3 regions of the Terribacillus sp. 7520-G genome follow, and region 2 is predicted to be linked to each of the others. Evidence: riboswitches for the same ligand, from Rfam matches in the RefSeq annotation. Region 2 holds a riboswitch; each other region holds the start of a gene.
The links. Region 2 has a riboswitch for thiamine pyrophosphate ahead of tenA (thiaminase II). Riboswitches for the same ligand answer to the same signal wherever they lie in the genome.
Positions count from the first base shown of each region.

Region 1 (10,736 bases), on a different contig from region 2:
ACACAAGTGCCGCAGCAGACATGGGAGCAGCTGCTTGAGCAGCCTGAATTGATCAATTATGCGTTCATCCTGGATGAGCGCAAAAAAGAGGCAGCACAGAAGCTGGATCCTGAGCAGGAAGTACTGCTCAATGATTTGGCCATTGATGGCTACCATGGCTGGGGAAGCATGTATGACACGATTGTCGGCAGCATCCAAGTACCATTGACAATCGATGGGGAGGAAAAATATTATTCCGTCGGCCAAGCCGCCAATAAACTTGATGCCGCTGACAGGAAAGTCCGTCAGCACGTGTTTTCCAGAATGCAGGAAGCATGGACAGGGAAGGAAGACTTCTTTGCTGAAACGCTCAACCATCTGGCTGGCTTCCGTCTGCAGACATACAAACACCGTAAATGGGACAACGTGCTGAAAGAACCGCTGGCTTATAACCGCATGTCCCAGGAAACTCTGGATGCTATGTGGGAAGCAATCACGGATGAGAAGGATGCCTTCGTAAAATATTTGCAGCGCAAAGCGGAGATTTTAGGCTTGGAAAAACTGAGCTGGTATGATATCGATGCGCCGCTCTCCTCTGCAACGAAACATGTTTCTTATGATGAAGCTGCGGATTTCATCGTCAAGCATTTCCGCACATATAGCAGCCAGATGGCTGATTTCTCACAGCAAGCATTCGAGAAGCGCTGGATCGAAGCGGAAGACCGTAATAGCAAACGTCCTGGCGGCTTCTGTACCAGCTTCCCGGACAAAAAAGAAAGCCGTATCTTCATGACATTCAGCGGAACTGCTTCCAATGTATCGACGCTTGCCCATGAACTGGGCCATGCTTACCATAGCTATGCGATGAACGATGTGGAACAGCTGAATCAGGAGTATGCGATGAACGTAGCAGAGACAGCTTCCACTTTGGCGGAACTGATCGTTTCGGATGCTGCGGTAAAAGAAGCTGAAACGAAGGAAGAAAAAATCGCATTGATCGAGGAAAAAATTCAGCGCAGTATCGCTTTCTTCATGAATATCCATGCCCGATTCCTATTCGAGACAAGATTTTATGAAGAACGCAAAAACGGGCTCGTATCGGCAGCTCGCCTGCGTGAGTTGATGGTGGAAGCTCAGAAAGAAGCTTATAATGATCAGCTTGATGAATATGATCCGACATTCTGGGCGTCCAAATTGCATTTCTACGCAACAGACGTACCATTCTATAATTTCCCGTATACATTCGGTTACTTGTTCAGTACGGGTATCTATGCAAAAGCTGCCGAGAATCCGGCAGACTTTGAACGCTCCTACAATGCTTTGCTGAAGGATACTGGTCGAATGACGGTGGAAGACTTGGCAATGAAGCATTTACAGGAGGATTTGACCCGGAAGGCATTCTGGCTGAAAGCTATAGAGGTATGCAAGCGGGATATCGAGGAATTCTTAAGATTGACTGCAGAGTGATAGTGGGCAGATTGCAGAGGAATTGTTTTTCTCTGCAATCTTTTTGTCTGTAAGATAGAAAAAAGCGGTTCCTCTGCTTAACCAAAGCAGGAAGAACCGCTTTTTCTATTCTGTTAAATTTGAAATCTTTTGGCTGATTTTGAAAATACATAGAAATATCAAGGACAATGATGTAACTGACATATCCAATGCTAGTGAATTTTTTAGAATAGCCATACAGGAGGAGTGTCATCCGGGCTGCAATAACAGCAGGCCGCTATATTTTTTCGATTTGATATTCACGCTCTGTGTCAATTTCAGCAGTTTGCCCCGGAGATTCTTCCGTTCGGATATAATGCCAATCACCGTACCTGGTGACATACTCCCAGCCTGCATCCTGAAAAATCGTCTTGTATTCATGGAGATCATCATCGCGCGTGGCTTTATCATCCAGTCTGTAAATATTAGGAATCAGACTCGATTTTCTCGAAGGTATAGAATATTTTATACCCGGCATTTCTTTGCCATGGCATCCGGCCATCTTTTTCCCTGCCATCATGTCAGACGAAAAAGAGCTTGGGTGTTCTTTTTGCAGTCATAGATCCTCCACCTCGATACTTTCAACCTTTTGCCGACTTATCTCAACCAAGTATTGCAGTCGATTCCACTCGGACTTCACAACCTGTTTTCCCAGTTCGGTAAGTACATAGCTTTTTCTTCGTTCTCCGTCTTCACCGGTTTTAGCGATGATTTTTTGTTTTTCCAATTTACTCAATGCCCCATATAAAGTTCCTGGACCCAATTTCACATCGCCTTTGCTCATCTCTTCTACTTTTTGCATGATGCCATATCCATGAAGAGGGGTGGTGAGGGAAAGCAATATATAGAAAGTTGTATGTGTAAGCGGCAAGTATTGCGTTGGTGAGGCTTTTTTCATTCGGTTACCTCCAATCAGCTGTTTCATGTTTGTCGGATATGCTGTTGCGAGTTCCTATTATAGCATATCAGAAACAGCTCATTTTTTAACAATGGACAGATCAGGGATTGAAAATTGGAGCAAGAAGGATTAATATATCGGAGTGAGATATATCGTTAAACGATATAACGATATGCGATATAAATGACTTCGACTTAAGGAGAGAATCGTTATCAAAATAAATGAGTTATCAGTCAATGGCGGCATGGCACATGGTGATGCTGTCTCCTTTTACGGGAAAAACTATCAATCTCGCGCGACAAGAAATAAAAATGGTGAGATAAGTGTTGAGGTGAAACGGCTTAAATCATTACCGCATTGGTTAAATCATATGCTTCTGATTCCAGGACTCAGAGGTTTCGCCGATACCATCTATGGCTTCTATATGAAGTGGTGGGTAGGCCTTCTATTCCTCCTTGCCCCGATTGCAATGAATTATCGTATTCAGGCAGTATTCGACTTCTTCACTTCTCAATCAGGAGATGCTGAGGCGGGCTTTATTTCCGGAATGCTTATTGGTTTGATCATGATGACAATTATCATCAAAGTGACGCCCGTCAGCAAATATCATGCTGCCGAACATATTGTCCATAACCTGTATCTGCAGGGCCGGCCGCTTCATGCAGAAGAAGGGAAAAAGACCTCCCGCATTCATGAATGGTGCGGGACGGGATGCATGTTTTTACTCATGGCGTACACGGTGATCATGGTATTCATTCCATTTCCATCCTGGCTGAAGATCATGCTGTGGTTTCCTTTCTATGGAGAAGTGATGATGAATGAAAACAAGTACTTCCGATTGCTTGTCATGCCATTCAAATGGATTACATACGCATCTCAATTCCTGACAACATCAAAACCGAAGGAAGAACATATAGAGGTTTCCCTAAAAGCGTTCCAAAGCTTGTTGGAGAAAGAAGAGGAGGCATTGCTGAAATCAAATACAATTGCTTGATGGCAAAACATGCTGTGACGGGGGATTCTGGAAAAAGATGGGCTTCATTTTGAGGAAGTATCCCATCTTTTTTCATGGAGTGGACGATATGATGACAAATGTCAGCTTTCTTCATGACATTCCTTTCTTACTTGCTGCGTTTTGACTTGATATCTTGTTAGCAGGAGGTGGTTTTATGCTGATGCTGCATCATATAGGTAAATCATTTCATGGACAGTCGGTTCTTAGAGATATTACGTTTCGAATGTCGGAGGGAGAGAGCATCCTCTTGCTCGGTGCCAATGGAGCTGGTAAATCCACTTTGATTAAGATCATTTTAAGGATGCTGCAACAAGATCATGGCGAGATGGAATGGTCGGGGACCCGGCCGCGGATTGGTTATGTACCGCAGTCACCCTCCATTATGGGGAATTTGACAATCAGGCAATTTATTTCTTATGTACTTTCCTTGCATGGCAAACGATCACAAATCAGCACTGTTTTGAAAGATGCCGGTTTGGATGAAAAAAGTAAGATGCTGGCAGAAAATTTAAGTACAGGCCAGATGAAGCGGCTGTTGTTCCGATTAGCTATAGCTGCAAAGCCAAAGCTGCTCATCATGGATGAACCGACAGCTGGAATGGATTTGGAAGCCAAGCGTCTGTTTCGCCGGCAATTGTCAGCGATACGTGCTGATGGAATCGGCATATTGGTTACGACGCATATTCCATCGGAAGCAGAAGAGCTTACCGATCGATTGCTGTATCTGGAAAGCGGTGTGATAAGGGTGGATCGGGCCATTGAGGATATCAGGCGGCTTAGGCAGTCGATAAGCTTCCGTACAGATTCCAAGGATGAAAAGCTGTTATTCTCCCTGGGATACACGCTGCGGGACGGGGTATTCCAGAAGCTGACAGATGACGCAGATAAGGAACTGCAATTGCTTATCCAAAGGAATATCCAACTGAAGCAGCTGGAAATCAAAGGCGAGACGCTAAAAAGGTATGTGGAAGGGTTGAATAGGAAGGGGGCTGGCCTATGAAGTCTATTATCCTGACAACGGGCATGGAGTTACAGCGTATGATAAAAGATAGATATTTCCTATTTTTTTCTTTGCTGATGCCCTTCATTTTTTATAGTTTATTTACTTATATGAATAGAGGCGTAACGATCAGCGGAATGGATTTTGATTATTTTTTCCTGATCTCCATGACCTGTTATAGCTTGGTTGTGACTTCTGTGCAAACATTCGGTATCCAGATTATGTATGACCGCAAGCAAACCTGGATGGACTATCTTTTTACACATCCTGTCACAGTCTCACAGTACTTCGTTGCGCGCATCTTTACCCAACTCTTGCTCCATACATTCATTGTCACAGTATTCTTCCTTGCCGTAAATGCCTGGAAGCGATTTGACCGCCCTGTCGGGGAATGGATGATGACAAGTGTCTGGCTGCTGGCTGGCTCGATTCTATTTCTGGCGATTGGTGTCTTGATTGCACAATCCAAGAAAATACAGACAGCATCCGCAATAGCGAATATTGTGGTATTAGGGCTGGCCATTTTGGGAGGGCTTTGGATGCCTCTGGAAACATTCCCGGCATGGGTGCAGATATTCGGGAAGTGGCTGCCCTCCTACCAGTATGCATTTGGTGCATGGAGCATTGCATCCGGTGAGGGTATTGAAATTTCCAATATCATCATTCTGGTTTGTTATTTTTTGGTATGCTTTATAGGAGCAATGTCGCTGCACTACAGACAAAGGAGGTGAGTGTATAGATGAAAAAATTCCGCTTATTTCCGAAAGAGGAAGGCTATATACCGCATCTTTGGCTGCTGTATTTCTATTATTCATGTGTGAATCTATTTTTTCTGGAAGGTTTATGTTTTTGGCTTACTTTGCTTATACTGCTTGCTGTGTTTATCTGCTATCGGGAGATGTATTGGCGGCCTGAAAGAACGTTTGCTGCTTCCATGGTCATGATATTGCTAATCTCTTTTCTCGTTTTCCTCGTATCCGTATCTTATTTTTATATACTTTTATATGCAATGAGCATGTTATATGGAGTGAAGAAGTCATGGCAATTCTGGTCGGGTTATGCGGCAATCAATAGTGTGACAGCAGGCTTGCTGCTTGTAGATAGGATTGGTTTGACGAATCTGAATTGGGGGTATATATTGCCTGGTATTTTGATTGCCTTAATCGCTCCTGCCGCCTGGAAGGCACAGGAGACATGGAATCATAAATGGGAAGCAGTCAACCAGGAGTTATCCGAGGCGAACAATCGAGTAGAAGAATTAATCAAAGAAAGGGAACGGGATCGAATCGCCCGGGATTTGCATGATACAGTCGGGCAGACATTATCCACCATCTCGGTGAAAAGTGATATTTCGAAGAAGTTTGTATATCAGGATCAAGAGCGGGCGGAACAGGAATTACATGATATTCAGCTGCTGGCCAGATCCCTGCTCCGGGAGATGCGGGAAATCGTTAGTGATATGCGGCTGGTATCCTTACAGGAGGAATTGGAGGCAGCTCAATCCAGACTGGAGGAGGCGGGAATCGATTTTGAATTGGAACAGCATTTGCCTCCGATGAAGGATGGTTCGAAGGAAACTCTGCTTGCTTATATTGTCAAAGAAGCTGTCACAAATGTCATCCGTCATAGCCGCGCTACATTCTGTAAGATGCGCCTCATTCCGTCCGGAAGCGAACTCCAATTGGAAGTGGAGGACAACGGGATCTTTGATGGCAGGGAATGGCAAGAAGGAAATGGTGTGGATGGTATAAGGAAAAGAGTGAGGCTGATGAAGGGGAAAGTTCATTTCAAAAAAAGGCAGGATGGTGGATTGCATGTGACAATAAATGTACCGCTGCAAACCGAAGGGGGAACTGGGCATGATTCATATGCTGTTGGCGGATGATCAGAACATGCTTCGGGGTGCGATGGCAACGATGCTAGATTTAGAGGAAGATTTCTTTGTTGCTTGTCAGGCGGCTACCGGCGAGGAGGTTTTGCATGCGCTTCAAACCAAAACATATGATCTGCTGATTCTTGATATCGAGATGCCGAAATATAGCGGATTGGAAGTCGTGAAATGGTTGCGGGAAAATAACCGCCCCGAAAAGGTGCTGATGCTGACGACCTTTTCCACTGCTGCTTATGTCAAGGAAGCTATGAAGATGACCGTCGAGGGGTATCTCCTGAAGGATACGCCGAGTGATCAGCTTGCACATGCGGTAAGGGACATTGCCTATCATGGGCGCACCGTGATAAGTCCCGAGATAACGTATCAATTCGTACAGGGAATGGATACCCCGTTAAGTGAGCGTGAACAGCAAATCCTCCAGCTGGCGGAAAAAGGATACTCCACCAAACAAATAGCTGCAGAACTATTTTTATCGCCGGGTACAATCAGAAACTATTTCTCGGAGCTGATGGATAAGCTGGGTGCCCAGAATCGTTCACAAGCAGTTTACATAGCGAAGGAAAGGGAATACATATAAAAAACACAGCTCCTAAAAAGGAACTGTGTTTTTATGGATCAGTCTCTGGCATCAAGCATGGACTGCAGCTTTTTGGAAACCGCCAGCAGGATGATACCAACTATGATAGCTGCGGCACCGATTACACTGAATATCTCCAGATAACCGAGAGTTGCTGTCAATGCAGCAAGCTGTCCGCCGATGATATTGGCAATACCGGATGCTGCCATCCAGACACCCATCAATAGGGAAGCTATCTTAATAGGCGCTACTTTACTTACCATGGATAGTCCTACCGGAGATAGGCAAAGCTCACCTATAGTATGGAATAGATAAGTAAAGATGATGAATAAAATATTAGCTTTGTGCATTATATCCGTTTCATCACTGCCTGTATACAGTACTGCTGGAACCAGAATCATGAAACCTAATCCCAGGAGAATCATACCGAGGGACATTTTTGTCGTTGTTCGCAAATCTCCGCGTTTTGATTTGCTTAGTTTCAACCAGATTGCGGATATGATCGGAGCAAGGATGACAATGAATAGCGGGTTGACAGATTGGAACCAGGAAACCGGTATCGTATAGCCGCCAATATTCCGATCGATGAAATCCCTTGTATAAAGTGTCAGGGAAGTGCCTGCTTGTTCAAAACCAGCCCAGAAGAAGATAACAAAGACAAATAGAATCAGTACAGCGCCAGTACGTTTCTTTTCTGCTTTTGTCATTTTTGCTGCTGGAACACTTTTCGCGGCGACTTCAGTACGAGCAGGTTTTGTTCCGATATTACCTAAGTAACGTTTACCCAACAAGCTGAAAATCAACTGACCGATGATCATTCCGATGGAAGAAGCCAGGAATGCCCATTTAAAGCCAAAGTGTTCAATACCATCAGCGTCTACAGAGTGGAATAGATCTTCTGCAAGGAAACCAGCGATCAATGGGGAGAAGAATGCCCCCAGGTTGATTCCCATATAGAATATTGTGAAAGCAGCGTCTTTCCGTTTGTCTCTTGGGTCATATAGTTCACCTACATAGGTTGAAATATTCGGTTTGAAGAAACCATTACCGATGATCAAGAAAAGAATCCCGATATATAGACCCAATTGGCTGTTGAATAGAAATATTGTGAAATCTCCGATCGCCATTGTGATACCGCCGATCGTGATTGCTGTACGCAGACCAATATATTTGTCTGTCAGATAGCCGCCGATGATAGGCGTGAAATAAATGACTCCTCCGTATAAACTGTAAATGAAAGCAGCATGCTGTGTGCTCATTCCCAAGCCGCCGCTTATCACTGCGGCAGTCAAGTAAAGCATCAAGACAGAGCGCATTCCATAATAGCTATACCTTTCCCACAATTCCGTGAAGAAGAGAAGATACAATCCCTTTGGATGCTTCTTCCCCTGTGGGATTGTAGCTGGTGTATCCATTTTTAATCCTCCCTTTTTAAAGAACATTGTCCATTATACGTCATAGTTTTTCTCGAATTCAAACAATTTCGTTATATGAAGTAAAAGTAATAAAATTGCTAAAATTAGCACTTGGGTAAAATTTCATATATAGGAAATTTCAATAATAGTTGCTAGCGCTATCATTTTTCTATATAATAGATAGACAACAGAAAACAAATCGGAACCAAAAAGCCTGCAGGGGGAGCCATTCCGGCTGAGATGGACATATGTCCAGACCCTTTGAACCTGTGAGTTAGCACTCGCGTAGGGATGTAGCTTCTTTGATGGGGAAACAATGCGTAAGGGCCATCGGAAGGATCTCCCTGCGGCATTGTTTTTTTGTTGCATTTTTTTAGTAGGGGAGAAGCAATATGCAATCAAGAGGCAAGGTTTTATTTTTAGTGGAGGTGGCAATATTCGCCGCGCTCGCATTCGTACTGGACTTATTTTCATTTAAAGCATGGGCACAGGGAGGCAGTATCTCCTTGCAGATGGTCCCGATATTTTTGATGGCGTTTCGCTGGGGATGGAAAGGAGGACTTGCAACCGGGTTGATTACCGGGCTGCTTCAATTAGTCACCAACCCCTATATCATACATGTTGTCCAAGGTTTTTTGGATTATCCTTTGGCCTTCACTTTAGTTGGTCTGGCAGCTGTGACGGCTGGATCAGCTCGTAAAGCGGCAAAAGATAATAACCGAACCAAGCTTGTTGGATTCCTGATCATTGGAACACTGATTGGAAGTATTGGACGGTTCGCTTCACATTTTGTAGGCGGGATGGTCTTTTTCGGATCAGCAGCCGCTCCCGGGCAGAGTGTATGGGCATATTCACTTATATATAATGGCTCCTACTTGCTGCCGAGCTTCATCGCGAGTATCATAGTCATCCTCATTCTGGTTTTGGCCCAGCCGAAATTCATTTTGCCAAAGAAATGATAAACAGGCACTGTTCATCGGAACAGTGCCTGTTCATTTAAATAAGCAAGCCTTCGACATTTTCCGTTTCGGTGACAATCAAGAAGATTTTCCCTTCATCCAGATCCTCCTCGAAATCCTCGGCTTCTTCTTGGGAAAAGCCGATTTCCTTCAGTTTGGTACGGAGCTCATCCCCAGGTTTACTGAACATGCTCCCGACCGCACTTTTGGCACCCATCTCGGATAGGCCGATTGTATTGGCATCCACTTTGCTGGATACACGCTTTGTTCTGTCGTCATCATGTGACAAGACATAAATATTATCTTTGTTTACACCTTTTGTACTCAGCTGCTGAATGTCTTCCTGAAGCTTTTCGTCGTTTGTATACTCTTTCAGATAGGGTTTCATGTTCATCTCTCCTTTATGTTGATCTTGTATGGAATATCTACCCGCTCAGCAAATACTGAAACAATTTTGGTTTGATCATACGAAATCAGAGATAGAGATGACTTAGGTTATGATTGGTGGGTTGAGAACCGATCGAGGATAGAAATTATGAATCCGTGAAAGCCTAGGGAAGATACGTTTAGTTTCGTATGGTATAGGCAATACAGAACTAATCGATTGTAAAAGGAGAGAGCTGTATGGTGAATAAGACAACAGAAGTTTCAGCAGCAGAGGTGCTGGAGCTCCTGGAAATAGAGGGCGGAGAAAAAGTGATCGTCTTTGGTGCTGGTAACGGGGAGCTGGTTATACCGATTGCCCATAAAACGAAGGATCGTGTGACTGCCCTTGAAGAAGATGAAGCTTTATTGGAGGAATTATCGCTCCGTGCAGAGGAAGAGACACTATCGAATATCGATCGGATGCCGAGCGGAGTGGGCAGACTGAATTTTCCGGATGCATCCTTCCAGCGCGGGCTGGCAGCGTTTGTATTGGACAATACGGATGATCTCGAGTTAGCTGTTCAGGAGATATACAGAATCACCATCGAAAAGGGCATTGTTGTTGCACTTGGTTTCAGCAAGGATCAGAGTGCCGGCTTGCTTACCGATAAATTGTCGAAGGCAGGGTTTGACGTGACGGCAGGGGATCTGAATGAGGAAGTATATTATGTAAAAGCATTCAAAGCATGAGAAAACCGCCGGAAGGGCGGTTTTTCTTGCGCATTGGCACATATATTCTTAGGAAACATCCCCTATCCAATACATACGAAAAGCATTAAGATAGAGAAAAGATATAACTGGTTACATAAAAGGAGTGGGAGCAGTGAAAACATTCAAATTGGTGGAATTAACCTTATATTCAACGGATCAAGGATCGATGGAAGGGAAGGAAATGAAACTATCGGAGGGCTTGATCATCAATAAGGAGGAGGATAACGAATGGGTATTGGAAGCAGTCCTTGGCAAAGAGGATTTGGAGGTCGTACAGACATTATCTGAGGACCGCAAAGTCCTGCTTGCGGAAGTAAGGATCACAAAACCTGAGAATCGGCTGGCCTTGTTTTTGATACAAGTATTGGAGGTCAATGATT
Region 1 is NZ_NQFP01000007.1:53,376-64,111, forward strand. Features, by position in the region: gene CHH53_RS02470 (M3 family oligoendopeptidase) at 1-1,446, shown strand, start outside; gene CHH53_RS17860 (DUF2812 domain-containing protein) at 1,703-1,984, opposite strand; gene CHH53_RS02480 (PadR family transcriptional regulator) at 2,021-2,362, opposite strand; gene CHH53_RS02485 (DUF1385 domain-containing protein) at 2,607-3,356, shown strand; gene CHH53_RS02490 (ABC transporter ATP-binding protein) at 3,532-4,377, shown strand; gene CHH53_RS02495 (ABC transporter permease) at 4,374-5,108, shown strand; gene CHH53_RS02500 (sensor histidine kinase) at 5,117-6,262, shown strand; gene CHH53_RS17095 (response regulator transcription factor) at 6,237-6,845, shown strand; gene CHH53_RS02510 (peptide MFS transporter) at 6,884-8,260, opposite strand; TPP riboswitch at 8,470-8,569, shown strand; gene thiT (energy-coupled thiamine transporter ThiT) at 8,653-9,219, shown strand; gene CHH53_RS02520 (YflT domain-containing protein) at 9,257-9,607, opposite strand; gene CHH53_RS02525 (class I SAM-dependent methyltransferase) at 9,844-10,335, shown strand; gene CHH53_RS02530 (YwpF family protein) at 10,469-10,736, shown strand, end outside.
Region 1: it holds a riboswitch for thiamine pyrophosphate, as region 2 does, so the genes downstream of both, thiT (energy-coupled thiamine transporter ThiT) here and tenA (thiaminase II) in region 2, are expected to answer to the same signal.

Region 2 (10,736 bases):
ACGCAACTGAAGAAGGAGCTGCCTCATCCGGTTCGCTTTCGTATCTTGCGGAAGAGCTGCAAACCTCTGTGGCCCGTTTCCGGATATGATTCAATTGGCCAGCAGATAGTAAACGATAAAAGACAAGATGATGAACAGAAAAATATATATAAAGATTTTCACTATGGACCCCTCCTTAAGAAGTAGACGAATACTTCCTGGAAAAGGGTTCATTTTTTTACATGCTTTGTCTGCAATTTGTGCATACTACCCCCAGTATGTATAAAAAAGGAGGCCAACGGTATGGCATTTCAGCCAGGGGATATCGTCTATGTGATCATTCGCAATCCTCATGCACAGGGAGTGGCAAATATACAGGAAGCAGCAGTCGTCCATCATCCGGAAAAGCCCGGGGAACTTGCTTTGTTCATTTATGAAACGTATTATCCGCTGACGGATGAAGTTGCAGTCTATCAGGATCTTGGCGAGGCGGAGGAGGCGTATGTGTCTGCTTTCGGCCTGACCGAGGGTGGGTATTATGGTTAAACCGTTCGTGCCGCAGCTCGTCTATATCGAGCCCAGGGCATTGGAGTATCCGCTTGGCGTGAAACTTCGGGATAAATTCCAGGACATGGGAGTGGAAATCCGTGAGACCACTTCCCATAACCAGGTTCGTAATCTGCCGGGGGAAAATGAGTTCCAGAAGTATCGCACTGCCAAATCGACATTGGTCGTCGGCGTACGGAAAACATTGAAATTCGATACGTCCAAACCATCTGCGGAATATGCGATTCCTTTTGCGACAGGATGTATGGGACATTGCCATTATTGCTACCTGCAGACAACGATGGGATCCAAACCTTATATCCGTACGTATGTGAATACAGATGAGATTTTCGAGGCGGCAGAGCAATATATGCAGGAGAGGGCGCCTGAAGAGACGCGTTTCGAGGCTTCCTGTACTTCGGATATTGTCGGCATCGACCATCTGACGCACACGCTGAAACATGCAATAGAATACTTCGGTCGATCCAAACATGGACAGCTGCGTTTCGTGACGAAATTTGCCCATGTGGATCATTTGCTGGACGCAGATCACCAGGGACGGACAAGGTTCCGATTCAGCATCAATGATGACTATGTGATCAAATACTTCGAACCTGGAACCTCCCGTTTGAAAGATCGGATCGAAGCTGCCGTGAAAGTTGCAGAAGCAGGTTATCCGCTTGGCTTCATCGTTGCTCCGATTTATCTGCATGAGGGCTGGCAGAAGGGCTACCCGGAAATGCTGGAGCATCTGGAAGCAGCGCTGCCCGCTCATGCCAAAAAGAACCTTACCTTTGAATTGATCCAGCACCGTTTCACAAAGCCGGCAAAACGTGTCATCCAGAAAAATTACCCGATGACAAAGCTGGAACTCGATGAAAATAAGCGGAAATATAAATGGGGCCGCTACGGTATCGGGAAGTATGTTTATCAGAATGAGGAACAGGAAGAAATCAAAGACATTCTTGGGAGCACGATCTATAAAATGTTCCCGCATTCACGGATTGAATATTTCACTTGATGCATCGGTTGACAATCTTATCCATGCATGTGATAGTTAAAGGGACAATTGAATTTGAGGAAGTCCACTAGGGGTGCCGTTCGGCTGAGATAAGAGAAATCTTTATCCCTTTGAACCTGATCTGGTTAACACCAGCGTAGGGAAGTGGAGCCGGATTCGTGTGAACTTTGACACTATCGCTATGTATACGAGTCGCTCCATACTTCTGGAGCGGCTTTTTTATTTAGCCGGCGCCAATCACTCTTCATCAGGGCTTTCTCCAATAAGGGGAGGAATTTACATGTTTTCTGCACAATTGAGAGAAGAAGCAAACCCGGTTTTCGAAGCAATCTATCAGCATCCTTTCGTCGAAGGAGTTGCAAATGGCCATGTGCCTAAAGAGGCGCTGATCCATTACGTGAAGGCAGACTATGAGTACCTGACTGCATTCGCTCGTATTTATGGCTTGGCAGTAAGCAAATGTGAGACAAGGGAAGAGATGGATTTCTATCAGTCCCAGATCAATTTTGTCCTGCATAGTGAAATTCATCCGCATAATGTGTTCTGTAAGGTGGCTGGTGTGAAATACGAGGATTTGCAGCGTATGACACCGCCGCCGGCAGCAGATCATTACATTTCCCACATGATGAATAGTGCTGTACATGGTGATATCGGGGAGCTGATGGCAGCACTCCTGCCTTGCCCGTGGACGTATCAAGCGCTGGCTGCCCATATTATCGAGACGAAGGAGCCGGATGAATCCAATCCGTTCCTGGAATGGATCCAGTTCTATGCCAGCAGGGAAGACGGTATGCCGGATGTGACAGCCGAGCTTTGCAAGCGGCTGGACAAATGGGCGGAAACAGCAGGATCTGCTGCCAAGGAACGAGCGCGTAAAGCATTCCTGAAAAGCTGTATGCTGGAGCATGCCTTTTGGGAGATGGCAACCACCGAGCAAGATTGGATGATACCATTGAAAGGAGAGTCCCTTCATGCCTGATGTGAAGAGTGCTTTGACGATTGCCGGTACGGATCCTTCAGGCGGTGCCGGCATCCAGGCTGATCTGAAGACATTCCAAGAGCGCGAGGTATATGGCATGAGCGTGATAACATCCCTTGTCGCCCAGAACACGACTGGTGTGCAGGCAATTCATCACGTTCCGGTCGAATTTCTAAAGCAGCAGCTGGAATCCATTTTTTCGGACATCATCCCGGCTGCTGTAAAGACCGGAATGATTGCATCGGAAGAGATGATGCGCTGTATCGCTGCTATGCTGAATGATGCAAATACCATTTATGTCATGGATCCTGTCATGTATGCCAAAAGCGGGCATGCCCTAATGGGAGAAGATTCGAGAGATGCGCTGAAGACACATCTCGTGCCGCTGGCATCACTGGTTACGCCGAACGTACCGGAAGCGGAAGAACTGACTGGAATGCGGATAGAGGACGAAGCCAGTATGAAAACAGCAGCAAAAAGAATCGTCCGGGAATATGGGGCAAAAGCTGTCCTTATGAAAGGCGGGCATATGGAAGATGCTTTAGCTGCAGATTGGCTTTATGATGGGGAAAACTTTACGTCCTACACAGCCGAGCGAATCCCGACAAAGCATACTCATGGAACAGGATGCACATATTCGGCGGCAATCACAGCGGAATTGGCGAAGGGGAGATCGTTGCAGGAGGCAGTCAAAATCGGCAAGGAGTTTGTAACAGATGCGATTCGTTATTCGCTGCAGCTAGGCAAAGGGAACGGGCCGACAAACCATTGGGGCTACCGTCTGAAAAGTGTGCCTGTACAGGAGGGACAGCATAATGAAGTATACTGATGTGATAAAGGAAGTCCGCACAAAGAACCCACTGATTCATTGTATTACAAACAATGTGGTCATCAATTTTACTGCAAACGGATTGATTGCACTCGGAGCTTCTCCGGTTATGGCATCCGCTAAGGAAGAAGCAGCGCAGATGGTGCAGCATGCACAGGCGCTGCTGATCAATATCGGCACCCTGGCTGCTGCCGATGCGGAAGCGATGATCTTAGCTGGGAAAGAAGCGAACAGACTCGGTATCCCGGTGATTTTCGATCCTGTCGGTGTGGGTGCGACGACCTACAGGACAGAAACAGCCCGTCGTATTTTGGCAGAGGTGGATGTCACTGTCATACGGGGGAATGCGGGTGAAATAGCTGTCCTCGGCGGTATATCGGCTAAAATAAAAGGTGTGGATGGTTCTGGTGAAGGTATATCCCCAGGCCACGTCCAGCAAATTGCAAGAGAGCTGGATACGATTGTGATCGCAACAGGCAAAATAGATGTCCTCTCGGATGGGAACCATACGTATAGTGTGTCGAATGGCCATGAGATGCTGACGAAAATAACAGGATCCGGCTGCCTTCTCGGTGCAGTCGTTGCAGCATTTGCAGGAGCTGCGGATGATGTGATGAAAGCATGCATCGGCGCACTAAGTTTCTATGGTATCGCAGCAGAGGCTGCAGCCGAGCTTGCGCAAGCTCCGGGAAGTTTTCAGGCTGCTTTCCTGGATCAGCTTTATCTTTTGGGGAATGACGTAAGTGGATTGGAACGAGTGGATGAAATTCCGGTAGAAGTGTAATGAAACAATCAGCAGGATTCCAGCCTGCTGATTGTGGACAGTCATTTATCTGGGTGCGCAGGATGTCCATGCCGATGCGGTTTCGGGATGAAGCCATCCTGCTCCAGCTGTTCGAATCGCTGATCCAAATGCTTCACGATTTGGTCGGCTTTTTCTTCAGAAAAGACACCGAATTCAACGTATTTCTCGATGATTTGCTTTTCTTGCTCCAATGCTTGTTTCTGCAGCGCCGCTATTTCCTGCTTCTGCTTATCTGTCAGTACATCTGCAACAGCTTTGTCAGCGGCGAAGGAAGCGGCAGGATTGGCAACCACCAATCCAAGGCATAGAGCGATAATGACAGCCCCAGCTTTTATCCATTTCAACTTTATCAACTCCTTGTTCAAGCTTGGGCTTACTTTACGCAGTTTTGGGATTACTATCCATCTTCCACACTTTTTCCTAAATTAGGAGCAAGGGATTTTTCTATCTGAGGAATGAGAGCAAATTCAATACAGGTTTGGGATGTGAAAAGTATCAATGGCAAAGGAGCAGTAATATGAAAGAGGAATTGGAGCTTTATTTCATCATGGGCAGTCAAAACTGCCCGGACAAGGATCCGGAGGATATATTGGAGCAAGCGCTCGATGCGGGCATCACGATGTTTCAATTTCGTGAAAAAGGGGAGGGGGCAAGGACTGGAAAAGCAAAACGACAGCTGGCGGAACGGCTCCAGGCTAGGTGCCGTGCGCATAGTATTCCTTTCATCGTCAATGACGATGTCGATCTTGCCATTGCGATTGGCGCAGATGGTGTGCATATCGGACAGACGGATGAAGCGATGCAGCTGGTGAAGGCACGCTGTCCAGAGCATTTCATCATCGGTGTAAGTGCCCAAAATGCCGAAGAAGCCAAAAAGGCAATCCAGGACGGGGCACATTACATTGGTGTCGGTCCCATTGCTGCCACACGGACAAAAATAGATGCCAAGTTCCCGATCGGACTCACGGGACTGCGGGAAATCCGGAAACAAGTCGGTGAATTTCCGATAGTCGCAATTGGCGGCATCAATCAGAAAAATGCAGAAGCTGTCCGTCAGGCTGGTGCGGATGGAATCTCGTTCATCTCGGTTTTGACCAAAGCGAGCGATATCCAAGAGGCAGTGAATATGCTGAAAGCGGGGAAGGTGCACGGATGAGTGCGCCTTTTTGTTATAATGCCACCCTGAAATAAGATTCCCGCTTCAAGACACCTGCTTCACTACGAAAAACTCCTGATAGCGGACAGAAAATCCTGCACAGCTGACAGCAATGCGGCATGGGAAAATATATGGATGGAGACATATCCCAGTCAATGCATATCTTTTGTTTCTCATGCTTAAGTGTACGGATTTGGTCACATTTTCTTCTATACGCTAGTACATTTCTTTTATACGATGGAAGAAAGATAAAGGAAAAAATGGAGTTGTAGAGTAATGAAAGAAACGATGTTGGTTATGCTGGCATTTTGTAAATATAGAAGGGCATATCCGTGATTCTCATTCCATTATTGGAGTTGCTGTCGTATATCGCTTTCTCTTTTGTTGCCGGTCATCTTGTTTTCCGATTTGTGCGCAAGGAAGAAGCAGCTATCCGGACGCCGCGAAGTGATGTCTTGGCAGCTGCGGCATCGGCGGCGCTGGTCACGAGCGGACCGGTCATTAATCTTGTCTCGCTGCATGGTGCACAGGATGGATATGGACAAGCATTGGGGCAGGTGCTCTTCCAGTTTACAGCCGGAAGAGTCTGGATCGGCATCTTTATCCTGGCCATCACTGTCTGGGTGCTGCTTTATTTCGATAAACTTCCGGTTCTGACACTCCTCTTGTTCCTTGGTATGCTGTTTCTTCATGTGTATGGCGGCCACACAGAGAGGGATTTGATGGGGGCATTCGCCTATTTCATACATGTAAGTGCCGCTGTCCTCTGGGTTGGTGTGTTGATTCATGTTTGTTTTTATGCTCCCAAGTACTTCAGTTGGGAAAGTTTCCTGAAGTGGTTCACACCATTTGCAATCCTGCTCGTCATCACAGTGACAGCCAGCGGCATCGTCGTTATGCTGTTTGCAATGGACATACGGGATTACGGAAATGCTTTGATGCTCACATATGGACAAATGCTGTTCGTGAAGCATATCGTGTTCATTCCGGTACTTGTTTTTGCTGTCATCAATGGATTTCTGGCAAAGAAGGCCCAGCGCGATCCTGGATTCCGCCCGATTAATTGGATACGTGCCCAAGCCGTCTTGCTGGCGATTGTCTTCATTTGCACCGCGATACTCAATACATCTGCCCCGCCGGACAACATAAAGAGCGCGTTAAGCAATGAAGGCTCTGCGCTGATTTTCGGCAGCATATTTCCTAAAGTGACGGCTGAAAGTGTCGCAACCTGGCATTTAAGTGGACTTGGAGTTGTTTGCTTCATCGGATTTGGCTTGTTTTTGGCCAGTATTGTATATTTTTTCAAAAAAAGAGCAGCAGCAAGCTTTGCATTGGCGGCAGCATTCGCTGCTTCGGGTCTTTTGTACACAGCCATAATGACCAGTTTGCAATTCTGATAGCTTAGACAGAAAGACATTATTCCGACTTTTCTCACAGAAATTTTCACCTGCGCAAATATTCTGCTGGAAAAAGGAAAAAGAAATTGGAATGATGTCTTTTTTTGTATGCTGCTGTCGGCTGTTTTCCCAATACATTTTGCTGGAAGCCTATGCTAGATTTACTTTAATAGTTTCTGAGAGTCTCGAGCAGAGGATTGGACACCACCTCAGTGACTATAAAAACCAGCGAGGTGATCGAATGAAAAGAAAACTGGTAAGTGTCGCTGCTGTCGCAATGATAGGATTATCTGCATTCCAGCCACTGCAAGCTTCAGCTGCTCCTGATGAAACGGCAAAAAATGGGGAAGTCCGTGTTCTTGTCAAGCAGAAGGATGGGGTCTTCTCCACACAAGCCACTGACGAGGTCAAGGAAGAGCATGGTGTACGTAACAGCTTTGGCAACGAGGGCTTCACTACCGAAGTATCGAAAGAAGAGCTTAAGGAATTGAAAGCTGATAAGGACTTGGAAGTAACCGAAGTAACGGTGTATTCGAAGCAGGAAGTGTCAGCCAAACGAGATGTTTCGACCCAAGCGGTATCCGATCGGACACCATGGGGGATACAAGCAATCTATGACAATCCATCCATAACGAGGACAAGCGGCGGGGATAATATCAACATTGCCGTTCTCGATACAGGAACATCTGTCAATCACCCTGATCTGGCTGCCAATGTGGAGCAATGCATCGACTTTACACAAGCATCCAGCGGACAGGTGAATGGCACTTGTGTCGACCGTGATGGACATGGTACGCATGTTTCCGGATCTGCACTTGCCAATGGCGGTAATGGCTCGGGCATCTATGGTGTAGCGCCGGAAGCTGACCTTTGGGCGTACAAGGTACTTGGTGATGATGGCCGCGGTTATTCCGATGATATTGCCAACGCAATCCGGAAAGCTGCCGACGAGGGAGCCAATCGCGGGGAAAGAGTGGTTATCAGTATGTCGCTTGGCGGCGGACAGGATTCCCTCATCTCCAGTGCGGTGCGATATGCAAACAGCAGCGGGGCACTAGTGATTGCAGCCAGCGGGAATTCAGGTCCATATGAAGGCTCCATCGGCTATCCTGCTGCACTGCCGGAAGCCGTGGCAGTCGCCAACTTAGAGAACCGTCAGCAAAATGGAACATACCGTGTCGCCGATTCTTCCTCCAGGGGCTACAGCCGTACGGATGGCGACTACTACATCCAGCAGGGTGATGTGGAAGTGTCAGCTCCTGGATCAGCAATCCTATCCACATACCCGGGAAATACGTATGCAACACTTACTGGTACATCCATGGCTACACCGCATATCTCCGGTCTGGCAGCAAAAATATGGTCTGAAAATACAAGCCTCAGCAGCTCTCAAGTAAGACAGACGCTGCAGTCGCGTGCACGAGCAAATGATATCCTTGGAGGCTATGGTGCAGCACGCGGAGATGATTATGCCTCCGGTTTCGGATTCCCACTGGTTCAATGATGCAAAGGTAATGGAAGGAAGAAGGCTCCTTTTTCGAGGAGCCTTCTTTTTTATAGTTTTCGAGGCAATCTCCACACTAGAAGACTGGCTAAGCTGGCAATACATCCGCCGAGCACTATCGTAGTTCCGATGCCGATCTACTCTGATAGGAAGCCGGCAAATATTGAGGCTGCCGGTAGTAAAGTGAATGTGATGAAGCGGGATGTGGATTGGACTCGTCCTAATAAATGGCGAGGTGTATGACGCTGTCGAATTGTTTTGATGATTGGATTCACAGCCCCGGCAGCTGCTGTGCCGATCATATTGAAGCAGGCTGCCAGCCATATGGTATCTGTTAGGCCGACCAGGATGATGGATAATCCGCCAATCACTTTGGCAGCGAATAGTATCTGTCTATATGTGGAGAAGCGATCTGCAAGAAAACCTAGCGAAGTTCCCAGAATGGCTCCAATCCCCCCTGAGGATAGGACGACGCCGATAAGCACGGGGTCAGTTGTGAGGTTGTCTACATGGATGACCAGTAAGACAATGAGAAATTGAATGCCGAAATTGGAAATAAGTAAAACGAGATTAGTGTACCAAATTTCTTTCTGATGATATAAGAATGTGAAACCTTCCTTCAGCTCTTGTATGTAGGTGGAAATGGAAAATGTGCGTGCGCTGGCAGTATGCTGCTCATATGGCAGCATGAGGACTAGCCATACAGCGAGTAAGGATAAAATGCTTACGGCTATCAAGCTGTTGTAGATGCTGAAAAACAAAAGAATAGTGCCGCCAAGGCTTGGGCCAATCACTATAGTAAGCTGATATAAGGCGCTTTCCAAGCTATTGGCATAGTGAAGCTGACGTTCGGAAACCATGGCAGTGAATTGTGCGCCTTGGTAGAATTGCCCGGCAAAACCGATACATACAGATAGGAAGCAGATGAGGGCTAGACTAAACTGTCCATTCATGGCAAGGACACTTAACAGAAGAAAGCAAAGAAAGCGTGCCAAATCGGCCGCCAACAGAACGTGCTTCCAGTTCGCGCGATCAAGCAAAGGGCCGATGAGAGGCTGCAGCAGCATTGTCGCCCGCTCTGCAGCCAAGGCAATCGTAACGGCGATAGCCGAAGAGGTCACTTCCAATACGAGCAATGGCAGCAGGATGCTGTACACTTGGCCGGCCATGGCCGCCATTGTCGTACTCATCATCAGGCGCGATAACGGATGGGTCAGAGTGATTTTTTGAGCGGGCATTTAATCATCCTTCCAGATAGGTCTGCAGTTCATGATCCAAAGAGGCAATCATATCCTTGTTTGCATAGTAGATTTGTTTATTTGAACCGATAAGCCCGGCTGATTTGAGCATTTTCAAATGATGATGAAGAGTGGATTTTGCAGCGGGAAGCTGTTCGGCTAATTCCTGGAGCGCATGTTCCCCCTCCATCAAACGCTTCAATAAATTAAGCCGCGTTGCATCCCCCAATGCTTTATACTTTCTTACAAGCATCGTATCCGGATTATATTTGTTTTCGGGATCGATGCTGCCTGCATGGATTGGATAATAAAACACCTTAGTACCAGGCAAATCAGCGAGGATTGTCCACGGTCTGTAATGGTAATGCGGAATGAAGAGAATGGTGTGGATAGACTCATCCGGTTTATAGCTGGTGCTGTTGGTTACCCATCGAATGAAAGCAAGTTTATCCATTGCCGCTAGTCTTTGTTTTTTTTCGGCGATATCCCGTTTCAACATATCCTCTAATCGCTTTTTGTTCGGCTCAATCACCGATGCGAACCAATTGGTCATAGTCGAGATCAAGTGGTTTTTCAGGAAGGAAATATCTGCTGTCACCATATAATCGATATAATCCGGGAAGAAAGGGTTGTCCGCGGTAACTTCTTGCAGCAAGGCCAAAGAGCTGGCATTTCCCTGGGCAGCCATGGTCCGATGCTTTTCGAATGTGCTGCCGATGTAAGGAAGGCAACGCTCCCGCATTGTCTGTTCAGACATGTCAGAAATTTCACCTATCCACTCTGTCAAGGTACGGACATTGGAATGATGGAGCAATTGAAGCAGTGCTTTCCATGTATTATGCTCATGAACAATTTGTAAATCGTGCTGAAGCGCCGGCGAAAAGCCGTTTTCCGGGTTATCCCACATCTTATCCACATGCTCGAGTGTCCCTTTCAGTGATTTGTTTGTAACTGCGGCTATTCCTAAGGCAGCTTCCCATAATAACGATGTTTCGAACAAAATGGTATAATCATGTTTTGCCTTAAATCCAGTCTGAATTATCTGCATATTCATCACCTCACTGTAATTCTATAATAATAGAATATATAATTCAATAAAAGTAGAATGGAGTGAAAGCATGACTAATCATCATCAAGCATTCGGTGTGTATGCCGTCATACAGAACGACAGCAAACTGCTTGTCATCCATAAAAGCCGCGGTCCATATATCAATCGCTATGACTTACCAGGGGGAAGTCCGGAAAATGGGGAGGGGTTACTGGAAGCTGTCATCCGTGAGGT
Region 2 is NZ_NQFP01000046.1:139-10,874, forward strand. Features, by position in the region: partial or broken gene CHH53_RS15310 (hypothetical protein) at 1-89, shown strand, start outside; gene CHH53_RS15315 (transcriptional regulator SplA domain-containing protein) at 283-525, shown strand; gene splB (spore photoproduct lyase) at 518-1,546, shown strand; TPP riboswitch at 1,606-1,706, shown strand; gene tenA (thiaminase II) at 1,827-2,525, shown strand; gene thiD (bifunctional hydroxymethylpyrimidine kinase/phosphomethylpyrimidine kinase) at 2,518-3,354, shown strand; gene thiM (hydroxyethylthiazole kinase) at 3,341-4,138, shown strand; gene CHH53_RS15340 (YckD family protein) at 4,180-4,503, opposite strand; gene thiE (thiamine phosphate synthase) at 4,677-5,315, shown strand; gene CHH53_RS15350 (copper resistance D family protein) at 5,648-6,712, shown strand; gene CHH53_RS15355 (S8 family peptidase) at 6,954-8,216, shown strand; gene CHH53_RS15360 (MFS transporter) at 8,354-9,454, opposite strand; gene CHH53_RS15365 (ArsR/SmtB family transcription factor) at 9,459-10,502, opposite strand; gene CHH53_RS15370 (NUDIX hydrolase) at 10,573-10,736, shown strand, end outside.

Region 3 (10,736 bases), on a different contig from region 2:
AAAAAGAACCATTTTTACTGAAATAAGATCTGGAGGTGTTTTTTCTATGGGGATAAGAGTGAGTTATCCGTTAGAAATGAAACAGAAAAGGGTTGAGACGCATTAATGGCATTGTTCTAAAATGAGGAAGGTTATCTGGCAACATGAGTGAAAGATTTACGAAAATAACCATATGAAAAGCACCCCCAATTTTAGCTAAAGTCTGATAGGGGTGCAGTTTCATACATGCTCCTTTCACAATGGATTAATCAATTCCTCCCTATTATTCCTCGGTGAATTCACCAGCGTTGATACTGGATATGCTGTCAATTCCTCTGTATAAGGCTCCAGCAATGACTGCAATTTGTCTGGGTCATGTTCATGCCGGTCAAGCCACATGCCTTGAGCGTTGGCTGGCAGGATGACTGGCATGCGGTGATGGATCTGCTGCATGAAGCTATTGGCTTTGGTTGTGATGATGGTGCAGGTGAAGACATTGCTGCCATCCTCATCCTGCCATTTTTCCCAAAGGCCGGCGAATGCAAAGGGAGTTTTGTCTTTACGCTGGATGCGCATGGGCTGTTTTTTGCCGTCTTCGGTTTTCCATTCATAGAAGCTGTCAGCTGGTATTAGACAACGCTGGTGCTGGAAGGCTTTTTTGAAGCTGCGTTTTTCCAACAGTGTTTCGGCTCTGGCGTTGATCATTTTGCTGCCGATTTTCTTGTCGGGTGCCCATGGCGGAATCAGTCCCCAGCGCAGGCTTCCCAGCCGTCGATTCTTTCCGTCGTGGATGATGGCGGCAATCTGCTGGGTAGGTGCGATATTATAGCTGGGCTCTAGCGCTTCCATTTCAGAGACTGCGTCATATGTACGCAGGAGCTCTTCCCAGGGAGTGAGCAAGGTGAATCTGCCGCACATGGTCATCTCTCCTTTTTTTCATCCAGTATAACCCTTCTGCTTGTTACTGAAACGATCCAGAAACAACGATACAGAGAAGGAGGGCTCCCAACATGACGATGGCAAATGCCCAATCGGTCCAGCGTACGTGATAGGAGCGGTAAAATGTACGGTCCCTCTCGCCTGTGAAACCTTTGGATTCCATGGCAACGGCTGTACGCTCGGCTTTGCGGATGGCGCTGGCCAGCAGCGGGAGGGTGTATTGTTTGTACCTGGTAAAACGGCTGGTCTTGGTTCTGGCGCCTCGGATGAGATGGGCTGAACGGATTGTCGATAGCTCATCCTTTAATAATGGCAGGAAGCGATAGCCGGCCAGAATACCGTACGCAAGCTTGGGTGAAACACGACATTGCTGGATCAGGCTCAAGATGAATGCCACTTTGTCTGTAGTCAGGACGAAAAGCAGGGACAGCGTGGCATAGCTGAATACGCGGATGGCCAATGCGAGTGCATCCTGTACCGTTTCCTTCGGCAAATCCCAGAACAGGAACTGCTGGGTGATGGCTGGATTTTCTGGTGTCTTTGCAAACAGCAGTGTGGAAACCAGCATGCCAAGCGCGAATAATGTGAAGGGGAGCAGATAAAGAAGATATTTCTTTATCTGTACCCTCCCGAACAGCAATGTAACAGCGATTGTCCAGCCAATATACAGAAGGAGTGCGATCGGATCAAAAAGGAAAGCGATGATGATCGCTGCAAGCGTCACGGTTCCAGCTTTGACGCTTGGGTTGATGTTATGCATAAAGGCTCGCCTCCTGTTTGCGCTTTCGATAAGCTTCTCTGGCAGGGAGGGAGAGTCCATAGTCGGTCAGATTGGCCGTGGACCAAATGGTCCCTGGCTTGTCATCCTGTACGATGCTGCCTTGCTCGACAATCAAAACGCGTGTGGCATAACGATCGACCAGCTCCATATCGTGTGTAATCATGACAATGGTGCAGCCGCGCTGGTGATGTTTGCAGATCAGATCCATCAGCACGTCGGTCGTATGGCTGTCCTGGCCGAATGTAGGTTCATCAAGGACAAGCAGCTGTGGTTCCTGGACAAGCATCGTCGCCACGCTGAGCCGTCTTTTTTGCCCCTGGCTCAAGGCGAAAGGATGCCTGTCAGCTTGTGCAGCTAATTGAATTTCCTCCAGGATATCCTGGATTCTTCCCTCGTTTATCTCCTGGCCAAAGGCAATTTCTCCCCAGACAGAGTCGGTGAGGAACTGGTGCTCTGGATTTTGGAACACATAGCCTATTTGCCGGTAAAGCTCATCCGTTTTCCAGCGGCTGAGTCTTTTGCCGAGAAATTCGACTGTTCCGTCATTGGGTTTGAGCAGACCGGTCAGCAGTTTGGAAAGAAGCGTCTTGCCGCTGCCGTTTTTTCCTGTGATTGCCAGGAATTCACCCTGCTGGATGTCGAGGGACGGGATGTTCAGCAAGACTTTTTCTTGATGTTGAAAAACAGCATTTTCCATACGGATGAGTTTATCCCTGGATTGTATTGTTTCCGCTGCTGATGCCTGGAACTGCAAACCATCGGGAAGCAGGTTGATCGTAAGCGGCCAAGGCTTCGGAAGCTGTGCTTGCTTGGCGAGGCGAACAGCTTCGGGCAGCCAAATGCCGCGCCGCCCCAGTTCCTCATCATAAAGATTGATGGCATCATCCAGTGCACCATCGAAGAATAGGGTGCCGTCACGATCTAATAATAAAGCACGATTGACGATCGGCAGCCAGTAATCGATATTATGTTCGATGATCAGGAGCGTGATATCCTGTTGTTCCTGTAAACGGCGGATAGTTTGCACAAGATCTTTACTCGCAGCCGGATCCAGATTGGCCGTCGGCTCATCGAGAATGAGCAATTTAGGCTGGAGCGCCAGCACTGCTGCCAATGCCACCTTTTGTTTCTGTCCGCCGGAAAGGGTATGAATCCGGTCCTTTCGCCTGTGCTGTAAACCGACAAGATGGAGGACACGATCAATTTCTGCATCCATCATTCCTGCAGGCAGCTTCTTATTTTCCAGCCCGAAGGCAATTTCATCCTCCACCGTCAGCATGCAAAATTGAGTTTCGGGATCTTGGAATACAGTCCCGACCTCCAAATTGATTTTCCCGCTTTTGTAATCCTCGATATTCGTACCGGCAAAGAAGATGTCACCGCTCATTTCCCCGTCGAGCTCTTTCGGATATAAACCATTCAGGCAATAGGTGAGTGTGCTTTTCCCGGAACCGCTTGGTCCAAGAAGGAGCATGCTGTCACCTTCCAGCATCCTAAAGCTCAACTTGGATAAAGTGGGGCTGCTTTCTTCCGCGAAGGCAACGGTCAGCTGGTCGACTTCCAGAATCGGCTTTTTCATCCTGCTTTTCGCTGGCGATGCATTTTGCCGAGCGGGAAGCTCGTCAACGTTCCTGTTTTAGCCAGCGCCTCACTGATAGCTTTACCGATCAGGCCGCTAATGACAGCGCCGCTGATGATCCGTACTATCAACATAAGCGCAACATAGGAAGGATCAAGCGCGGCAAAGCCTCCGCGGAAGTATCCCCAGATGAAGCTTGTGATGGCGGCGCCCACGCCGGCACCCATCAATACGAACACATGATAAGAACGATAGCGTGTCATGGCAAATACAGCTTCTGAACCAAGTCCCTGCACGATAGCCGTAAGGATGACGATTGGACCGGCACTGCTGCCGATCAGCACCTCGACGATGCCGGCAATCGTTTCCGAAACAAGGGCGACACCAGGTTTTTGGATGATATAGGCAGCCACGATGGAGACAAGGAACCAGACTCCAAAGATGATATCGGTCCCGATCGGTCCGACAAGCCCCATCATCACCACGTTGACAGGCAGGAATAATAGATACACAATACCGAATACGACAGCAAGCGCAGCCATGACGACAATATCCTTCATCCGCCAGCTTTTCATTTGATCACATCCTTGGCAGAAGGACTGTTAGCTGACATGGTGACCGTCATGACGGTATGGGAAGATCCGGAGCTCTCCGTTTCGGTGAATACATGCTCCAATCCTTCAAAAACATCAACGGCATTGCCATCAAGCCGGGTGGAATAATGAGACTTGGATACAGCGATACCGTGAGAGCGCATATTCTCGATCTGGCTGTAGATGGTGTCCATATAATTGCCGCCGCCTAATGGATAGAGCGAGAATTTGGATGCGGTATCCAGCTTCATGCCTCCCGTGGTCGGAAGGTTGAGCTTGACCTCGTCTTCGGCCATATAGACATCTCCTGCAGAATCACCAGGACAGCCGATCGAGTAAGTGCCATTGAACACGACATGCTCACCGTCTTTGGCTGCTGCCAAAAATATAGCAGAGGTGACATCGAATACATGCGGAATCCTTCCGCGCACAAGCGTTGTCACATCATCCGTCTCGATCCATACTTTTGAGGTATCGACGGCTTCCAATGCCTCCAAAATGATTTCCTTGAATCTGTCCGCCATCGGGTAAACCGAAAAGCTGCAGCCTGCGATTCTGCTTGTTCCGCATTGATTTTGCATTTCCATAAAGAATCCTCCTGATTTTTTGCAAATAAAAAAGCGACGGCACCATAGGGCGCAGTCGCAGAATATACACAAAAGAATAGGACCATTCTGGCTGCACTTCCCCACGCTGGTATTATCCAGATCGAGTTCAAAGGGTCAGAATCACATGATTCCTCTCAGCCGTTGCCAGCTCCCCCAGTGCGTCGCTCGTTATGCAATTGATAGGTTAATAGTAAAAAAAGAAAAACGATTTGTAAAGGGTTTCTTGTTGGACCATCTGATTTTTTGTTGTGCATCAGTCGATGATGATAATCTTGACAAGCTATTTCTTTTTGATCGTTATTGTCCAAGCGGCCTCACCCAATTGCTCATATGCAGTTACTTCATGACCTGCTTCGGCAGCCCATCTGGGAATGGATTCGGTTCCCTGGGTGCAATCGAATTGCACCTCCAGCTCATCGCCGGAATGCAGGTCTTTTATGGCTTCCTTTGCTTCCACTAATGGGAAGGGGCAGACCATTCCCATTACTTCCAATGTTTTCTTCATTTGAATACACTCCTTTATGCTGGTATTGCATGTGTTGATTGTCTGGTTTTCTTACGCGGCCGTACATAGACAAAGTAAGAAGCTGTCCATGTTCCTAAAATCATGAATGCCAACGAAATCCATCCTTGCCACGTCATCATGGCAGTCATCACAAGACCGTTGCCGATCGAACAGCCGCCCGCTAAGGCTGCACCGAAGCCCATCATGATTCCGCCGCTGAAGCTTTGGATGGTTGTTTTCACATCAGGCAGCCTGAACCGGAATTCACCGCTCATTTTTGCTGCGAACAAAGATCCTATGAAGATGCCAAGCACAAGGAAGACACCCCAGTTGATGAAGCTCCATTCCCCTGTCACTAAAAATTGAAGGATATTTGCAGAAGGCGTCGTGATGCCCAAACCTGAGATGCGTCCGGCAGCAACACTCAATGGCCAAGCCAGGATAGCAATGAGCCCGATGAGAATTGCCGTTATGAAAGGATGCCAGCGCTTCTCGAATAGAATATGTGCCAGACCAGTTCTTTTTGGCTTCAAACCAGGAATCTTTACTTGTGGTTTGCGCAGCGTACGATAAACGATCAACCCGACTATCACAGTGAATAAGCCGATCAATATCCAATTGTTCACCCCGAAAGTTGCGGCGATGGAGTTATTCTCCAGCTGTACTTCTTTTACCGTTGTGTCCAAGGGCAGCAATGCACCAGACTTCATCATGGCAGCTGTAAGCATATAACCTGCCAGTGCAATCCAGCTGCCGATCAGACCTTCCCCGGCACGATACCAAGTGCCTGTTGCACAGCCGCCAGCAAAAACAATACCGATACCAAAGATGAAAGAACCGATGATTACCGCAATGATGGGCAGTGTACCTGCACTGAATTCAAAAACTCCCAAACTGATCAATGTATAAACGCCGATACTTTGAATGGCAATTGCAATCAGCAGGGCATAAAACATCCGGTTATCTTTCGCTAAATACATATCGCGAAAGCCGCCTGTCAAACAAAAACGGCCCCGCTGCATGACAAAGCCAAGCAGGGCTCCGCATAACAAGCCTGTTAAGATCATTTGGATCATCGAAACACCCCTTCTTAACCCGAGTATTCTTATAAGTTTTTATGATAATGCTTCCCTCCCTCAGAATCAACCCCTAATTTTGGTTTATTCTGAATTTGACGAGTGATGGTTATTTTTGCTAAGTGAAAATTGTGATAAAGTTGGTCAAAAGGGGGTAGTTGGGGTGAAGCGATTCATTTTGCTGTTCTTGCTGTTGGTTTTGTTCGGATGCGCAAGAGAGCTGGAACCGAGTCGATATGGAAATGGCATAAGCGGAACGAATCCGTCCATATCACTTGAGATAAAAGACAGCACCATTGCTGCTCCTATTGAAATACCTTACGTAGTTATGAATGAAAGTGATTTAACCTTGGCGGAGGGACGGGATTTTGTGATAGAAAAATATGATGACGCACAACAAAAATGGTTTCAAGTTCCTTTTAAAAGGGATAGTGCAGTCCAATCGGATGGCTGGATCATTGAGCCCGGTACCAATAGCGAAGGATCCATTGAAACGGACCTCCTTGATCACAGATTCACCGAGGGTGATTACCGGCTGATAAAGGAGCTTTCATCAGATGGGAAGGGAATAGTTGTATATGATGAATTCACCGTCGGGAATTAAGTTACCGAACAAGGAAGGATCAGCATATTTCGTGGGATGATAAGACAGCCATCCAAGAAGCTCTGGAAGGCAGTTTCATGATGATTATGCCACCATGAGGAGGGAATGGATCGTGCATCGGTTCATGCGGAGGGAAAACAATGTGTATGAACTGCATCCTGAAGCAGTGCGGCCAATCATTTTCTAATGCACGAAAAGATCTTCTTGCAGCTTGGCTGAGATCCTCTTTTTCATCATATCGACATTATTTAGCAGTGCGGTGTCATACTAAACATCAGAAGACAGCTTTCCAACAAAGAATATCCTTTCCGGCTATGTAAATGGCTGCTGAGAAGAAGGTGGGCAAACGTGAACAAAGCGAATAAGGCATCCATTGAGTCAGCTACATCAATGGATTTGCATTCCATACAAACATTATTTGATGAAAGCAATGCGGAACTCCAAAAAAGCGGGATATTTCAATGGGATGAAAACTATCCCAACCTGACTTACTTTAAAGAAAAAATTGAAGCCAAGGAATTATATGTACTGAAAAGAGAGGAACGAGTCCTGGGAGCGGTTGTATTGAATGAATGGGAATCCCCGGAATGGGAGAGAGTGGATTGGCGCAGCAAAAAAGGCAGCAATTTAATTCTCCACACTTTTTGTATACATCCTGAGGCACAAGGGAAAGGATATGGAGGAAAAATACTGCAATTCGCCGAGGAAACGGCATTGAAACAAGGGTATGCCGGTATTCGCTTGGACACCTTTTCCAAGAACCGAAATGCATTGGGTTTTTACGAGAAAAAAGGCTATGTAAAAGTTGGGAAGATTATATTCGAATCCAAGCCGGTGAATAATCAGTTGTATTTCTGTTTTGACAAGATATTTGCCGACTAAGATTTACTGTAAGACGGATTATTTGATGACTGAATTGTATCTAGGATAAAATAAATAGGCTTATCAAGGATATATGGGAAAGAGGGACGGATATGAATTTGTCAGGAAATACAGTATTGATCACGGGCGGAGCTTCCGGGATCGGTTTTGCTTTTGCGGAAAGGTTCATCAAAGCTGGCAGCAAGGTGATCGTTTGCGGACGCCGGGAAGCAAAACTCCAGGAAGCAAAGGAAAAGTATCCGGATCTTATCACACGCGTGGCGGATGTTTCATCGGAAACAGATCGCATCGAGCTGTTCGATTGGGTGACAGAAAACCATCCAGAGGTGAATGTACTTGTAAATAATGCGGGAATCCAGCAGCGCTATAATATTCTGACAGCTGATGCGAAAGATAACTGGAGTTATTTCAATCAAGAAATAACAGCGAATATCGAGGCGCCGATGCATCTTGCCATGCTGTTTGCGCCATATTTCGCAAAGAAAGATGCTGCAGCTATCATTAATGTCACTTCCGGCTTAGGATTTACGCCAATGGCGATCGCACCGATTTATTCGGCTACCAAAGCAGCAATGCACTCCTTTACGGTCAGCATCAGACACCAGCTCTCCGACACTTCTGTCCAAGTAATCGAGGTGGCGCCTCCAGCAGTGAATACGGATCTGGGCGGCGTAGGGCTGCACACATTCGGAACCCCGGTGGATGAGTTTGCCGATGCGATATTTGAACAAATGGAAGCAGGCAGCTTGGAAATGGGCTACGCCCGATCCGAAAAAGCCAGGAAAATGACCAGGGAAGAAATCGATGAAGCTGTCGCTGGTATGTACGAGAATATGAAGGGCTCGATTCAATAAAGCGAAAGAAGGACCCTATGGTGAACAGTCATGTTCACCATAGGGTCCTTTTATCATGCAGCCATCAATCAAAGCAATAATGGATTTTCTGGTATGGTTTACGGAATTCAATGACCTCTTTCCGGATTTTTTCCGGTGTTTTTTTATCCTCCAATACAGCTAAAATGAAATCTGCGATTGTGTCCATATCTTTTTCTTTCATCCCTAATCTGGTCACTTCAGTCGTCCCGATGCGCAAACCGCTTGGATAATCCCAATCCTCAGGCCGGTCAGTCGGAATGAGGTTTTTATTTGTAATGATATTCGCTTGTCCGAGTTTTTTGGCGATGTCCAGTCCGTTTCCAAAAGCACGGACATCGGCAATGACCTGATGTGTGCGGGTGAAGCCTTTATGGGCTCCGAGCATCGTCAGCCCTCGTTCCTGGAGGGCAGTCCCCAAGGCTTGTGCATTTTTGACAATTTGTGCCATATATTCTTCGCCAAAAGCAAGGAATTCTGCTGCCGCTGCGGCTAATGCAGCCACTCGATTCACTTGATGTGTTGCAGCCAAAGCCGGGAAGATGGCATCTGTTACCGATTTATTGATTTCTGGATCATTCCATACGATGATGCCGCTTTGCGGTCCGCTGAATGTTTTACCGGCAGAGCCAGTCATGATCACAGCACCTTCCCGAAGTGGATCCTGGAATTGTCCGCCGCCGATCAGGCCGAGCTGATGCGCACCATCAAAGAATATTTTTCCGCCCCATTCTGCCACGATGGCGGACATTTCTTTCAAAGGGAAGGGAAATAATGTCATGGATGCTCCGAGTGCCACGAGTTTGGGTTTGATTTCACGTGCTTTTGCTTTGAAAGCATCCAAATCAACTGTCAATTCTGCGGGATCCATCGGAACATCATGAATATTCAAGCCGCGTATACCCGCAGGACCGTCGTTACGATTGCTGGAGTGACCGCCTGTTGGTTGCGGGATCGTCATGATGTCATCACCAGGCTTGGTCAATGCTGTGTAAACTGTCAGGTTGCCAAGCATACTTGCGACAAGTCGGTGATCTGCATAATTTGATTTGAAAACTTTTTTCAGCAATTCCACACAGAGCGATTCAATTTCGTCGATATGAGTGGTTCCGGCAAACCAGCGCTGGGTGGGGCCGATATGGCCCTCAGCAGCTCGGGTGCCAGCTTCTGATGCCAGAAGGTTTCTGACTGTGGGGCTTGTCGGTGCCTCGGGAGCAAGAAGGTTAAGACATTCCTCTCCGCGCCAGATGGCATTTCGCTGTACTGCATGGATGACTTCCTGCTGCATGAGACGGGGAGAGGCGCAATTGTTGAGTATATCACGTGCCCTTTGCAGAACGGATGGATCATGTACCTCATGCTGCTGAACCTGTTCACTGATCGTAACCATGAAATAACCCCTTTCTTTAAAACCTAAAACCAATATATCAATTTGGTGGTTTTGTGTCATCATAGCATGGAATAAGCTGCCGTACTATTAGTTTGTAAGAAAAATTACCAATTAAATGCAAAAAAGCTGCTTTGAGGAAAGCAGCTTTAACTGGAGGTGTCGCTGGTAAGCTGACTGGATAAACTCAGCCAGTTTTGTTTCAGTAATCCTGGAAGATCGCTTTTATCCTTTTCGATCGACTGGATGATAGCATGATGCTGTTTTACCGAATTCATGCCATCGAATGCATTGAACTTCAAAAGTTCCAGCCGCCTGATCTTAGGCATCAGCCGCTCCAGCGCTACCATAATCTCTGGATTACGGGATGCTCTGAGAATCACTTCATGGAATCGATCGTCCAGCTGGATCGCCTCCAATCGCTTTTCTTCTTTAATGGCAGATTCAAAATCGGCATTTATTTTCCGCATATGTACAGCATGTTCTTCCGTCAAATGGGGAACTGCCAGGCGGGCTGCCAGCTCGTGGAGGGAGGCCACGACGGTGAAAGCATCCTTGGCTTGCCGTTTGTCTACCAGGCTGACCTTTGTTTCAGAACCAGGGGAAGAAATGATTAAACCTTCATCCTCCAATCGTTTGAATGCTTCTCTGACAGGGGTTCTGCTGACACCGAATTCTTCTGCCAATAGCTTGTCATTCACGCGCTCACCAGGCTCCAGTTCCAAATTGATGATTGCGTTTCTTAGTTGCTGATACACTTGATCACGTAAAGATATGCGAGGGATTTGATTTATACTTTTCATAAAATCAATATATCACATTTGAGAGCGATGAACAGAGTGGCGTTTTGTCCTTGTCCATATAAAATTCGATTCAGCCGGCAAGGACTTAAGAACTTCCCTGCTTTCATTTGACTTATTATGCTTCAGCC
Region 3 is NZ_NQFP01000007.1:23,290-34,025, forward strand. Features, by position in the region: gene CHH53_RS02310 (SOS response-associated peptidase) at 235-897, opposite strand; gene CHH53_RS02315 (energy-coupling factor transporter transmembrane component T family protein) at 941-1,678, opposite strand; gene CHH53_RS02320 (ABC transporter ATP-binding protein) at 1,671-3,278, opposite strand; gene CHH53_RS02325 (ECF transporter S component) at 3,275-3,853, opposite strand; gene CHH53_RS02330 (YkoF family thiamine/hydroxymethylpyrimidine-binding protein) at 3,850-4,458, opposite strand; TPP riboswitch at 4,540-4,644, opposite strand; gene CHH53_RS02335 (sulfurtransferase TusA family protein) at 4,760-4,984, opposite strand; gene CHH53_RS02340 (YeeE/YedE family protein) at 4,999-6,060, opposite strand; gene CHH53_RS02345 (immunoglobulin-like domain-containing protein) at 6,224-6,664, shown strand; partial or broken gene CHH53_RS02350 (DUF2087 domain-containing protein) at 6,744-6,851, shown strand; gene CHH53_RS02355 (GNAT family N-acetyltransferase) at 7,013-7,546, shown strand; gene CHH53_RS02360 (SDR family oxidoreductase) at 7,639-8,400, shown strand; gene CHH53_RS02365 (serine hydroxymethyltransferase) at 8,465-9,808, opposite strand; gene CHH53_RS02370 (GntR family transcriptional regulator) at 9,955-10,608, opposite strand.
Region 3: it holds a riboswitch for thiamine pyrophosphate, as region 2 does, so the genes downstream of both, CHH53_RS02330 (YkoF family thiamine/hydroxymethylpyrimidine-binding protein) here and tenA (thiaminase II) in region 2, are expected to answer to the same signal.